DNA from 3 places in the Kitasatospora sp. NPDC091335 genome. Region 2 is predicted to be linked to each of the others. Evidence: riboswitches for the same ligand, from Rfam matches in the RefSeq annotation. Region 2 holds a riboswitch; each other region holds the start of a gene.
What was found. A riboswitch is a leader RNA that binds a small molecule or an ion and turns the genes downstream of it on or off. The one in region 2 is predicted to bind cyclic di-AMP.

Region 1 (4,455 bases), on a different contig from region 2:
ATTGCTGGAGGAGGTCGGCGGGAACGCGGCCCAGCGCGGCGAGTTCATGTTCCAGCCGGAGCTGGTGATGCGCGGGTCCACCGGGGCCTGCGCGCGCTGAGCTCCGGCCGTCACGGCCGACGAAGGGGTCCCGGAGGGCGGGTTGCTCTCCGGGACCCCTTCGGTGTGCGCGGGACCGGCCCGTGCGGGCCGCCGGCGGTCAGCCCTCCTGGGCGTCCTGGCGGCCGACGGTGAGGCGGTTTCCGTCGGCCGCTTCGCCGGTGCGGGTCTCGGTGCGGCGGCCGCGGGCCAGGTAGTCGCGCAGGACCAGTTCGACGGCGTCCTGCGGGTTCTTGGTGCCGGAGAGCATCATCGCGTCGATCGCGAGGTTCGCGTCGAGGGTGACGGTGACCTGGGCCATGTGACTCCTCCTCGGGTGCAGAGCAGCAGCATGCCCGTTGGGGCGGCGATCCACCACGGGAATCGGCGGAACCGGGGGAGGGGACGCCGGAGCCCCCGGGGAGGAGCGACCAGACTCTCCCCGGGGGCGGCGGGTGGTCAGCGTTCGGACGACGGCTGACGGCTGACGGAGGACAGATGTCAGATGACAGATGTTGAAATCTGTCATCTGACATCTGTTACCTGTTATCTGTCATCCGTCAGAGGTTCCCTGCCGGCTGTCACCGTCGTCCGTCGGCCGTGTGCCGTCCTCAGACCCGGCCGGCGAAGTCCGGGGCCCAGTTGGCGATGTTCTGCTCGCGGACGCCCGAGCTCGGGTTGGCGGCCTCGACGTACTTGCCGTTGCCGACGTAGATCGCGACGTGGTAGACGCCGGAGTCCTTGCCGTTGTTGGACCAGAACAGCAGGTCGCCCGGCTGGAGGCTGTCCAGCGAGACGTGGGTGCTGGCGGCGGCCTGGTCGGCGGCGACGCGCGGGACGGAGACGCCCGCGGCCCGCAGCGCGGCCTGGGTCAGGCCGGAGCAGTCCCAGCCGCCGTTGCCGGTGCCGCCGTAGACGTACGCCTGACCGACCTTCGACTCGGCGAAGGAGACCGCGGCGGCCATGCTGCCGGTGGCGGCCGGAGCCTGGGTCTGGGTCTGGGTCTGGGTCTGCGGGGCGGGCTTGGCGGCCGGCTTGGCGGCCGGGGCCTGGGGCTGCGCGGTCGGCTGGGCGTTCACGGCACCGCCGTTCGCGGACTGGCCGGACTTCTGCGAGCGGTCGAACCAGGTGGAGTCCGAGCCGGACTTGGTGGCGGAGGACTGGCCGGCCTGGGCCCGCCCGTTGCCGCCGAAGGACAGCTGCTGGCCCGGGTAGATGGCGTCCGGACCCTCGGTCAGGGTGCCGCGGTTGAGCTCGTACAGCCGCTGCCAGCCGCCCTGCACGCTGTGCTCGTCGGCGATCGAGGACAGCCAGTCGCCCTCGACCACGGTGTAGTCGCCGCTCTGGGCCTGCTGCTGGCGCTTCTGGGCCCACGCGCTCCGGTTGTCGGAGTCGGCGGAGCCGGTGGCGGCCTGCGCGCCGTCCTGGGCGGGTGCGGCGGGCTTCGCGGCGGGGGCCTGGGGCTGCACGGGCTTGGCGGCCGGCTTCGCGGCCGGGGCGGCGGGCTTCGGGGTCTGCGCGGGCTTGGCGGCGGTCGAACCGGTGCCGGCACCGGTGGTGGAGCCCGCCGAGGTGTCGACGGCGGCCGGGGTGCCGCCCTTGGTCAGGCCGGCCTTGACGGAGCAGACGGGCCAGGCGCCCGGGCCCTGCGAGGCGAGGACCTTCTCGGCGACGGCGATCTGTTGCGCCTTGGTGGCCTGGTTGGCCTGCTGGGCGTAGGCGGTGCCACCGAAGGCGGCCCAGGTGCTGGAGGTGAACTGGAGACCGCCGTAGAAACCGTTGCCGGTGTTGATGGCCCAGTTGCCGCCGCTCTCGCACTGGGCGACGGCGTCCCAGGTGGAGACGGACGCGGCGGAGGCGGTGCCGGTGGTGAGGCAGGGAACGGTGAGGCCGACACCCGCGACGCCGAGGGCGGCGATCACGCGACGGGTGCGGCTGGACAGACGGTTGCCGTTGGTGGGCAGCATGAAGACGCGTTCCTCTCCCACGCCTGCGAGGTGAGCTGTCGGATTCGGGCTGGAGTTGCCCGGCCGCGCCATGGGCGCGGCTTCACCCCTAGCCCTGGACCGTTCCTGGGATCGGTCCGGGGCGACTTACCTGTGGGTCCCCCGCTCCTGCCGTGGTGCGTTTTCGCGCTGCCAGGACATCCGACGGCAGGACTCGGCGTCGCGGATGAACCGGGTTCGTGTGGTCACGAACGGGAGCACGTTAATCAGACTGAAGTTCAAACCGCAAACTCCTGTGACGCGCATCACGGTTTAGTGGAAACCGCCAAAATTGCCGTCCGCCATGATCGTAAATGATCGTTTTCGGGCAATGCTGTTGCGGAAGGCGACAACTGGCTCCGCTTCAGAAGGGGTGTGACGGGGCGTCGAGGCGAGGAATCGCGCCCCCTGGGAAGCGGCGGAGCGGCCGCGAATTCGAGCGCCCCCGCGCGCGCTGCCTATTTCCTTTCAAATAGCGCCAGATCGGACATTCCACTTCATTGACACCCCGTTGCCGACTTCCTCCCGACCGCCTCCCGAACAGGATGGGGAAACAGCACGAGGGGCCCGGAACGCACGAGCGTTCTGGGCCCCTCGGTGCGCGCGGAGCGGCGCGCGGCGTCGACTACCGTCCGGCGCGTCCCTCGACGGCCGCGTGGGCGCCACGAGCGCCCTCCACGACCCCCTCGGCCTCGGCGGCGGCCGCCGCCTCCGCCTCGGCCCGCGCCAGGTCCTCCGGGGACGGCGTGGGCAGCGCGGCCAGGTAGGTGGAGGCGATCAGCTGGCCCACCGACGGGTACGCGCCCAGCGGCGCGGCCGACGGGCAGCCGGACTCCTCGGCGGCCGTGGCGAGCAGCTCGGAGTCCGCCTCGGGGCCGATCACCAGCGGGGCCAGCGCGGGGCGCTGTGAGCCGGTGTCACGGAGGTGGTTGACGGCCGCGGCCACCGAACCGGGAACGTCGAGCGCGGCGGCGACGACCGGAACGGCCAGTCGGGCGGCCAGCAGCACACCGGTGATGCCGGCCGCGGCGGCCGCGTCCTCGCCGCCGACGGTGGTCAGGACCACGCCGTCCGCGGCGGTCGCGATGGCGAACAGCCGGGCGCGGTCGGCCCGGGCCAGTCCGGCCTCGGACAGCCGGACGTGCACACCCTCGGCCAGCAGCGGGTGCGGGCCCAGCGGGTCGGTGACGGGTGCGCCGTACTCGGCGGCGAGCGCGTGAAGCCCGGTCAGGAAGGTGTGCGGGCCGGGTACCAGCGGCACCAGGACGGGCATCGGCTGTCCGGCCTCGGCGGCCAGGCTCAGCAGCTCCGCCACGGTGCGGTCCTCGCCGCCCACGCCCTCGGTGCCATTGCCGTTGCCGGGCAGGTAGCCGACCGCGGTCCGGACGCCGTTCTGCTCGGTGCGGACGATCGAGAGGAGCTCCTCGACGACCGAGCGGGACTCGGGCCCGGCGGTCGCGGGTACGGCGAGCACCAGGGCCGGGGCGCCGGCCGGAATCTCGGGGCGCTCAGGACGACGATGGCGCCCCCGCGCACGGGAGCCTGGAGTACGGACGGGCAGTGGCGCGCCCGGGATGGCTGCGGTGCTCATGCCGGAGATCGTAGGACATCGGCCCGTCCGGCTTGCAGTCGGCTGCCGTACGGGTTTCGCGCGGCCGCGGTGCGGAGCCGGTGAGTCTCCGGCGCCGGTCCTGACGCTTTGCCTACAATCCGGACATTCCTCGCCCGATCCCCGAGTGGGCGTCAGCATTGCTCGCCATTGCTCGACGCGATCCGAGGGGGCGGGCGTTGCGCCCGTGGCGCGTGAGATGTCTCACAGTGCGCGGGTGGCTTGACAGAGGGTCACGGAGATGCGACTCCCGGCATTCGAAGATCAACATTCAGCGGGGAGGTGCTCACGGCCGGTTATCGCGCGCCCGGTGATTCCATCGGCTATGTCCGTTTACGTACCGTCAGGAGAAGGGCCCGTGAAGAGTTCGGGGCCGCGGATGAAAGGCCTCGTGCACCTGCACCGTCCCGTGCTGATGCACGTGCACTGCGGCTATCATCGCGTCAAGTGAGGCGTTGTGCCGGACCGGTACGGGGCCGGTCCGTTCGTTCGGCGGTGCCGGGGCGCCGCGCTGGACGACAACTCCGGAGCTCTTCGGGAGACTTCTATGCACGACTCGCAGGACACGCACGGCTCGTACGACACCTACAACGGGATGGCCGCCGCCGATCTCCGGGGGGTGGTCTGGCAGAAGAGCCTGCACAGCAATTCCCAGGGCAACTGCGTCGAGTTCGCGGCCCTGCCGGGCGGCGATGTGGCGATGCGCAACTCGCGATTCCCGGACGGTCCGGCGCTCATCTACACCCGGGCCGAGATCGCCGCCCTGCTGCTGGGGGCGAAGGA
Region 2 (4,455 bases):
GATCAGCATTCCGGCGGTGCCGGCCGCGGCGAACCGACGGGCGAGGCCCGCGCCCGACCCGCCGTCGAGGACCGCGATGACGATGACTGACCCGCTGATCCGCATGGCCTGCTCCTCCCTGTGGGCGACACCGCACCGGCGCCCACGCGTATTGCGGAGGATCGTAGGCACGTCCTGACCCTCCGCAACAGTGGTTACCCCTCAGGTGACCAGGCTCACGCCCACGCTCCGGACAAGAGCTGTCCAAGAGCCGTCCACGGAGGGTCGGCACCCCGGGCCGGCACCCCGGCGGCGCACCGTCCGCGGGCAGGCGCGCGCCGTCGGGGAGGGGCGTGCCCGGCGCACCGGATACGGTCGGTCCATGCCAGCTCAGCCCGACCCCGCCAGGCCCGCCGCCGCGCCGTCCGACGCCACCGGCCCCCAGCTGTTCACCTGGGAGTTCGCCTCCGATCCGTACCCCGCCTACGCCTGGCTGCGGGAGCACGCCCCGGTGCACCGCACCACGCTGCCGAGCGGCGTGGAGGCCTGGCTGGTGACGCGGTACGCGGACGCCAGGCAGGCGCTAGCGGACGGCCGGCTGTCGAAGAACCCGGCGCACCACAGCGGGCAGGCGCACCGCACCGGCCGGGTGGGCATCCCGGGGGAGCGGCAGGCGGACCTGATGACCCACCTGCTGAACATCGACCCGCCGGACCACACCCGGCTGCGCCGACTGGTGTCGAAGGCGTTCACCCCGCGCCGGGTGGCCGAGTTCGAGCCGCGGGTGCGGCAGCTCACCGACCGGCTGATCGACGGCTTCGCGCGGCGCGGTTCGGCGGACCTGATCCACGAGTTCGCCTTCCCGCTCCCCATCTACGCGATCTGCGACATGCTGGGCGTGCCGGCCGAGGACCAGGACGACTTCCGCGACTGGGCCGGAATGATGGTGCGCCACACGAAGCCGGGCCAGGGCGGCGGTCAGCGCGGCGGCGTGGGCCGGGCGGTGAAGCGGATCCGGGCGTACCTGCTGGAGCTGATCCACCGCAAGCGCGCGGACCTCGGGGACGACCTGATCTCGGGCCTGATCCGGGCGAGCGACCACGGTGAGCACCTGACCGAGAACGAGGCCGCGGCGATGGCCTTCATCCTCCTCTTCGCCGGCTTCGAGACGACCGTGAACCTGATCGGCAACGGGACCTACGCGCTGCTGCGCAACCCCGGGCAGCGCCGGCTGCTGCAGGAGTCGGTGGCGCGCGGGGAGAGCGCGCTGCTGGACACCGCGATCGAGGAACTCCTGCGCTACGACGGGCCGGTGGAGATGGCGACCTGGCGGTTCGCGACGCAGCCGCTGACCGTCGGCGGGGTGGACATCCCGGTCGGTGACCCGGTGCTGGTGGTGCTGGCCGCGGCGGACCGCGACCCGGCCAGGTTCGCGGACGAGAACACCCTCGACCTGGCCCGGACGGACAATCCCCACCTGGGTTTCGGGCACGGCATCCACTACTGCATCGGCGCCCCGCTCGCGCGGCTGGAGGGGCGCGCCGCACTGGCCACCCTGCTTTCCCGGCTGCCCGATCTGCGGCTCGCGGAAAGCCCGGAGAATCTGCGGTGGCGAGGTGGCCTGATCATGCGTGGGCTGCGCGAACTCCCGGTGGAATTCAGTCCGGAGAGCCGCTCCCCGCACGCCCCTCCGCACGCCCCCGCCGAGCCGCCGATGCCCTGAGGTCACGCTGACGGGACGTCGTCGATCGCCCTCAGCGGTGGTGTGAACAGCCATCAATCAGGACATATCGCCGCCGTTGGTAGGCGGTCGGACACGCGCCGTAATTTATGTGTGATATCGGCGATATGAGCTTGTGATTGGTCTGATGATCTGTCTACTCTCCCTGGAGTTCGCAGCTGCGGACCTCGTACGCGGAACGCCGAATCCTGCCCGCCGCGTCACGGGAAACCGACCAGAACCCTGGGCAGGGGCGGGGGAACCAGGTTTGTTGCCGTCCCCACGGCTTGGGGTGAAGCCGCCCGAGCGGGATCTCTCCGCACACGGCGGCCGGGCCACCTCCCGGTCCGAACCCGACAGCTCACCTCGCAGGCGTACGGAGAGGGACCTCTTCATGCTGCTCGTTGGAACTGGCCGTCACCGTCGTCGCACCCAGGCCGAGAAGGCCATCGCCGTCGCCGGTGTGGCCGGCGTCGGACTCGCGATGCCGCTCCTCACCGCCACCGGCGCCTCCGCCGCACCGGTCTCCACCTGGGACGCGGTCGCGCAGTGCGAGAGCGGCGGCAACTGGAGCATCAACACCGGCAACGGCTTCTACGGCGGCCTCCAGTTCACCTCCAGCACCTGGAAGGCGTACGGCGGCAACGCCTACGCGGCGCAGGCCAACCAGGCCAGCAAGGCCCAGCAGATATCGGTCGCCGAGAAGGTCCTCGCCTCGCAGGGCCCGGGTGCCTGGCCGGTCTGCTCCCAGAAGGCCGGTCTGACCAAGGGCGGCGCCCCGGCCGCGGTCGACACCTCCTCGGACGCCAAGCAGCAGCAGGCTCCCAAGCCGCAGGCCCCGAAGCAGCAGGCCCCGAAGCACGCCAAGCCGGCCGAGAAGCCGGCCGCCCAGCAGCAGGCCGCACCGAAGCCCGCCGCGAAGCCGGTCCAGCAGGCCGCCCCGCAGCAGCAGGCGCAGCCGCAGGCCCAGGGCTTCTCCGGCAAGGCCGGCTGGGACGCCGACGCGAAGGTGTACTGGTACCAGAACAACGGCGGCTGGTACTGGACCAGCCACCAGAGCGTCTACCAGCAGTACGCCGGCCAGACCGCCGCCCAGCCGCAGGCCGCCCCGCGGGCCGCCCAGCCGGCCGCGCAGGCCGCGGGCCACGACTACACCGTCCGCGCCGGTGACACCCTGTCGACCATCGCCTCCGCCCAGGGCGTGTCCGGCGGCTGGAGCGCGCTGTACGAGCAGAACCACGCCACCGTCGGCGGCAACCCGAACCTGATCATGCCCGGCCAGGTGCTGCACCTCGGCTGAGCCGCCACGCCCGACGCGCGGAGGGGACCGGTCCTACCGGTCCCCTTCGTCCGTATTCGCCCGCTCCAGGGGGACAAGCTGGGACAAGCAGGTGAACTACCGGCGGGTAGGAGGGCCACACGCTGAGACGGAACCCAGGTCGACGTGGTCCCGGGAGCCCGGGCGGTTAGGCTCTGGTCGTAAACGACTCCGCAATCGTCCTGCTGACAGCACCCCCCGTCAGACCGGACCCTGCTTCCGCAAGGAGATGCCTCGTGCCGTCCATCGATGTCGTCGTAGCCCGTGAGATCCTCGACTCCCGCGGCAACCCCACGGTCGAGGTCGAGGTCGGCCTCGACGACGGCAGCACGGGTCGTGCCGCTGTTCCGTCGGGTGCCTCCACCGGTGCCTTCGAGGCGCTGGAGCTGCGCGACGGTGACAAGAACCGCTACTTCGGCAAGGGCGTGGAGAAGGCCGTCCTGGCCGTCATCGAGCAGATCGGCCCGGAGCTGGTCGGCTACGACGCCACCGAGCAGCGCCTGATCGACCAGGCCATGCTGGACCTGGACGCCACCCCGGACAAGTCCTCGCTCGGCGCCAACGCCATCCTGGGCGTCTCGCTGGCCGTCGCCCACGCCGCCTCCGAGGCGAGCGACCTGCCGCTGTTCCGCTACCTGGGCGGCCCGAACGCGCACGTCCTGCCGGTCCCGATGATGAACATCCTCAACGGCGGCTCGCACGCGGACTCCAACGTCGACATCCAGGAGTTCATGATCGCCCCGATCGGCGCGGAGTCCTTCTCCGAGGCCGTCCGCTGGGGCGTCGAGGTCTACCACACCCTCAAGGGCGTGCTGAAGGAGCGCGGCCTGTCCACCGGCCTCGGCGACGAGGGCGGCTTCGCGCCGAACCTGGACAGCAACCGCGAGGCCCTGGACCTCATCACCGAGGCCATCCAGAAGGCCGGCTACGTGCCCGGCCGCGACATCGCGCTGGCCCTGGACGTCGCCGCCTCCGAGTTCTACGAGGACGGCGCCTACCAGTTCGAGGGCAAGGCCCTCTCGGCGGCCGAGCTCATCGAGTACTACGCCGGGCTGGTCGCCGCCTACCCGCTGGTCTCCATCGAGGACCCGCTGGACGAGTCGGACTGGGACGGCTGGAAGGCCATGACCGTCAAGCTGGGCGACAAGGTCCAGCTGGTCGGCGACGACCTGTTCGTCACCAACCCGCAGCGCCTGGCCCGCGGCATCGAGACCGGCACCGCCAACGCGCTGCTGGTGAAGGTGAACCAGATCGGCTCGCTGACCGAGACCCTGGACGCCGTCGAGCTGGCCCAGCGCAACGGCTACCGCTGCATGATGTCGCACCGCTCCGGTGAGACCGAGGACGTCACCATCGCCGACCTGGCCGTCGCCACCAACTGCGGCCAGATCAAGACCGGTGCCCCGGCCCGCTCCGAGCGCGTCGCCAAGTACAACCA
Region 3 (4,455 bases), on a different contig from region 2:
GTCGGCGGGGTGCTCAGAGCCGGACCACCCCGGAGACCGGCATGGCGCCGACGCTCTCGTAGCGGACCCTGGCGCCCGGGCGGGGGGCGTGCACGATCACGCCGCCGCCGGCGTACATGCCGACGTGGTGCATGTCCCGGTAGAAGATCACCAGGTCTCCCGGTCGCGCTTCGGACAGGCTGATCCGCTGCCCGGCGTACGCCTGGGCCTGCGAGGTGCGCGGCAGGGTCACTCCGGCCTGCCGCCAGCTGTAGTACATCAGACCCGAGCAGTCGAACGCGTGCGGGCCGGCGGCCCCGTAGACGTACGGGGAGCCGATCATCCGCACCGCGGCGGCCAGCGCGGCCGCACCGCGCTCGGAGGCGGGCGGGGCGGTGCCGAGGTCCAGCCGGTCGGTGCCCCGGGTGGCGCGGCGCTCGGCGTCCCTGGCGTCCTGGGCGGCCAGCCGGGCCCGCTCGGCGCCGCCCAGGCCGTTCAGCAGCTTCTGCGCCTTGGCCAGCCGCTGCTGGATCTGCTGCTTGCCGTCGGCGAGCGACCGGCGGGCCTGGTCCAGCTCGGCGAGCTTGTCGGCCGCCTCGGTGCGGCGCTGGTCGAGCCGGCGCTGCCGGGTGATCAGCTCGTGCAGGCTCTCCTGCTGGCGGGCGGCGGCCTGGCCCATGGCGCGGGCGCGGGCCAGGTAGCCCTCCGGGTCGGTCGAGAGGATCAGCTGGGCCGTCTGGGTCATGCCGCCGCCGCGGTACTCCGCCCCGGCCACCGTCGCCAGGTCGCCGCGCAGCTGGTTGAGCTGGTCCTGGGCGCCGGCGATCTCGCCCTGGAGGATGGTGGTCTCGCCCTGGAGGCGCCGCTGGGCCTCCTGCGCCGCGTTGAACTTCTCGGACGCCTGCTCGGCCTCGTCGTACAGCTGCTCCACCTGCGCCTTGACGTCCTGTCGGTCGGCCGGGTCCGGGCTGCCGGGGGCGGCCTGGGCGCTGCCTCCGGTGGCCACGCCCAGCGCGGTGGCGGCGGCCGCGGTCAGCACCAGCGCCCGGGCGAGCAGTTGGGAACGACGGTGCACGGGCATGGCGGCAGCGGCTCCAATCCTGCGGCGCGGTCCCCGCCGCCGCGCCATGGTGGGCGGCCGTCGAGCGGGAGTCCGGTGGCAGACGTTAGCGAGTCCGGGCAACCGAGTCCAAACCCCTCCTAACCCGAATATTCGCCCACTAATCGGACATCAGCTCGACCTTCCGGAAAAGCCGCAGGCCCGGCCTTCCCCGAGGAAGGCCGGGCCCGGAAGCGTCCGAGCGGGGATCAGACCCGCACGATGCCGGTCAGCGGCATGTTGGTGACCGCCTCGTAGCGCACGTTCGTGCCCGTCCTGGGCGCGTGCAGCACCTGGCCGTTGCCGGCGTAGATGCCGACGTGGTGGGCGTCGGTGTAGAAGATCAGCAGGTCGCCGGGCTGGGCCTGGGAGATGTCCGTGCCGATCCGGGTGCCGGCCGAGGCCTGCGCCTGCGAGGTGCGCGGCAGCGACACGCCGGCCTGGTTGTACGCCCAGACCATCAGACCGGAGCAGTCGAAGGAACCCGGGCCGGTGGCGCCCCAGACGTACGGGCTGCCGACCTTGGAGGCGGCGTACGAGAGGGCGGCGGCACCGCGGGAGCTGCCGGCCGCGACCTTCACCGGCGCGGCGGCGGCCGAACCGGTCGAGATGTCGCTGCGGCTGTTGTCGCGCGAGGCGCGGTCGGCCTGCTGCTGCGCCTTGGCCGCTTCGGCCTTGGCGGCGTCGGCCTTGACCTTGGCCTCGGCCGCGGCCTTCTCCTCGGCCTGGCGCAGCGCCTGGCGCTCCTGCTCGGTCAGGGTGTTCAGCAGGTCCTGGGCGGCCTTCAGCTTGCCCTGGACGTCCTGCTTGGCGGTCTTCAGCTGCTGGGTGGTGGACTCCAGCTCGGCGAGCTTGCCCTGGGCCTCGTTGCGGTCCTGGTCGAGCTTGCGCTGCTGCTCCTGGAGCTCCTTCAGCTGACCCTTCTGGGTCGCACCGGCCTGGTTCAGCGCACCGGCCTGGGTGAGGAAGCCCTCCGGGCTGGAGGAGAACATCAGCTGGACGGTCGGCGAGATGCCGCCGTTGCGGTACTGCTCGCCGGCGATCTCGGCCAGGCCGCCCTGGAGCTCGGTCACCTGGGACTGCTGACGGGCCACCTGGTCCTGGAGGCCGGAGACCTGCTTCTCCAGCTCCTGCTGCTTGGCCTGGGCGGCGTTGTAGTTCTCGGTCGCGACCTCGGCCTGCTCGTTGAGCTGGTCGACCTGCTCCTTGACCTGTTCCTTGGTCGGCTGCGGGTCGGCGTGGGCGCCGGACTGCGCGGAGAGGGCGACGGCTGCGGCGGCGACTCCGGTCAGGATCGAGACGCGGGCGCGGCCGGCGGGCTTGGGACGACGATGGGACGCCACGAAGGCGGACTCCTTCTTCCTACGGCCGCCTACCGGGTGAGCTGACGGGTTCGGGCCGGAAGCATGCCCTACGACGCCTCACGGCCGTTCCACCGGCCGACCTGGCGCCGATTCACCCCGGAGGAACGTGGTTCCCCGGCTCCGCTCCGCAGCGCCCCCACGAACTGGGCTCCCCTGTCGGGCAGTCGCTTCGACCTGCCCCGCTGCCTTGCGAACTCGACGGAAACCACCGCCGCCACCCTGGCTGGGCGATCGAGAGTGCGGTGGTTCAGGGCACGACCCTAGTAACTGAACCGTGATCGGTTCAAATCCTTGTCAGAAAAAAGACAGAAGATTGCCAAAGTTCTTTTGTGAAAATGACCGATGGTGACCACTGCCACACGTAAGGCTGATCAGTTCTCACCATGCGGTCACGAAACGCCGAAAACCCGAACGCCACCCCCACAAGGGGGTGGCGCTGATCACAGGTCCGGGAAAGGGGCCCCTCCGGCGTGTCGGGCCGTCAGACCCGGCGGATGGTGTTGATCGACATCGCGTCGGCCTTCATCACCTTCACCACGTCGCCGGTGTGCGGCGCGTGGACCACCATGCCGTTGCCGATGTACATCCCGACGTGGTGCATGTCGTTGCCGTAGACCACCAGGTCGCCCGGCTGGGCCTGGTCCAGCGAGGGCACCTTGGTCCCGTAGTGGCCCTGCTCCTGCGAGGTGCGCGGCAGCGAGACGCCGGCCTGGCCGTACGCCCAGACCATCAGGCCCGAGCAGTCGAAGGTGGTCGATCCGGTGGCGCCCCACACGTACGGCGAGCCCTGCTTGCCCATCGCCTTGGACACCGCCACCGCCGCGAGGCCGCCGGCCGGCGGCAGGCTGCCGAGGTCGACCCGGTCGCTGCCGCGCGAGGCGCGGTCCTCCTGCGTCTGCTGGGCCCGCAGCGCGGCTCGGTCGGCGGCGCTGAGCGAGTTCAGCAGGTCCTGGGCGGCCTTCAGCTTGGTGTTGACGTCCGTCTTGGCCTGGTTCAGGTCCTTGGTGGTGCTCTCCAGCGAGGCGAGCACGGTGGCCGCCTCGGTCTTCTGCTGGTCCAGCCGGCGCTGCTGGTCCAGCAGCCCCTTGAGCGCCTCGGCCTGGCTGGTGCCGGCCTGCTGGATGGTGGAGGCCTTGTCCAGGTAGCCGGACGGGTCGGAGGAGAGCATCAGCTGGACGGACGGGTCGATGCCGCCGGTGCGGTACTGCTCGCCCGCCACCTCGGCGAGGCCGCCCTGCAGCTGCGTCATCTGCTCCTGGCCGCGGGCCACCTGGTCCTGGAGCTGGCCGGACTGCTTGCGCAGCTGGTCGGCCCGCTCCTTGGCGCCGTTGTACTTCTCCGCCGCCTGCTCCTGCTCCTCCTGGAGCTGGTCGATCTGCGCCTTGACGTCCGACTTGTTCGGCTGCGGCGCGGCGTGCGCGGCCACCTGGGCGGAGAGGGCGACCGCGGTCGCAGCGGCGGCGGTGAGCACGGAGATCCGTGCGCGGCTCGGCTGCTTGGGACGGCGGTGGGATGCCAAGGGTCCGGCTCCTTCTTCCATCGGACTCACCTGATGGGGTGAGATTCCGGAAAATAGGTTTGACGCCAGACCCTAGTGAACATCTACCCGTTCTGCTACTCCCCCGTAGGCGTGAAATCCGGTTCCCACGCTGACGTCACAAGACCCGCACACCCGCTCGGAACCACCCCTGACCAGGCATCATTCCATCCGGTCCGGACTCAGGGCCGGGCCAGTCTGTTCAGCAGCAACACCGAGGCCACGGGGCGCGCGCCGGCCTTCCGCACGCCCTCCGCGACCTCCCGGTCGGTGGAGACCACCACCACCGGACGGCCCTGCGGCTCGGCCCGCACCAGACGGCGGATCAGCTCGTCCGCGGTCTCCCCGGTCCGGCTGAACCGCACCCGGACCCCGCGCGGTGGCGCCATGATCACCGGGACGTCCAGGTCCTGCCCGTCGAACACACAGGTGACCTCCGCCTGCGTGCGCTGGGCCAGCATCGCCAGCCCGCCCAG

Region 1: another riboswitch for cyclic di-AMP. It lies ahead of ACIQOW_RS23065 (transglycosylase family protein); the one in region 2 lies ahead of ACIQOW_RS33880 (transglycosylase family protein).
Region 3: another riboswitch for cyclic di-AMP. It lies ahead of ACIQOW_RS02430 (NlpC/P60 family protein); the one in region 2 lies ahead of ACIQOW_RS33880 (transglycosylase family protein).

The regions. Positions count from the first base shown of each region.
Region 1 is NZ_JBIVUM010000011.1:14,055-18,509, reverse strand. It holds gene ACIQOW_RS23075 (LacI family DNA-binding transcriptional regulator) at 1-100, shown strand, start outside; gene ACIQOW_RS23070 (hypothetical protein) at 200-400, opposite strand; gene ACIQOW_RS23065 (transglycosylase family protein) at 690-2,066, opposite strand; cyclic di-AMP (ydaO/yuaA leader) riboswitch at 2,053-2,213, opposite strand; gene ACIQOW_RS23060 (hypothetical protein) at 2,689-3,654, opposite strand; gene ACIQOW_RS23055 (DUF397 domain-containing protein) at 4,220-4,455, shown strand, end outside.
Region 2 is NZ_JBIVUM010000022.1:7,074-11,528, reverse strand. It holds gene ACIQOW_RS33890 (SDR family NAD(P)-dependent oxidoreductase) at 1-105, opposite strand, end outside; gene ACIQOW_RS33885 (cytochrome P450) at 362-1,702, shown strand; cyclic di-AMP (ydaO/yuaA leader) riboswitch at 1,923-2,088, shown strand; gene ACIQOW_RS33880 (transglycosylase family protein) at 2,094-2,999, shown strand; gene eno (phosphopyruvate hydratase) at 3,254-4,455, shown strand, end outside.
Region 3 is NZ_JBIVUM010000001.1:540,918-545,372, reverse strand. It holds gene ACIQOW_RS02435 (NlpC/P60 family protein) at 14-1,060, opposite strand; gene ACIQOW_RS02430 (NlpC/P60 family protein) at 1,288-2,421, opposite strand; cyclic di-AMP (ydaO/yuaA leader) riboswitch at 2,432-2,585, opposite strand; gene ACIQOW_RS02425 (NlpC/P60 family protein) at 2,924-3,961, opposite strand; gene ACIQOW_RS02420 (NYN domain-containing protein) at 4,162-4,455, opposite strand, start outside.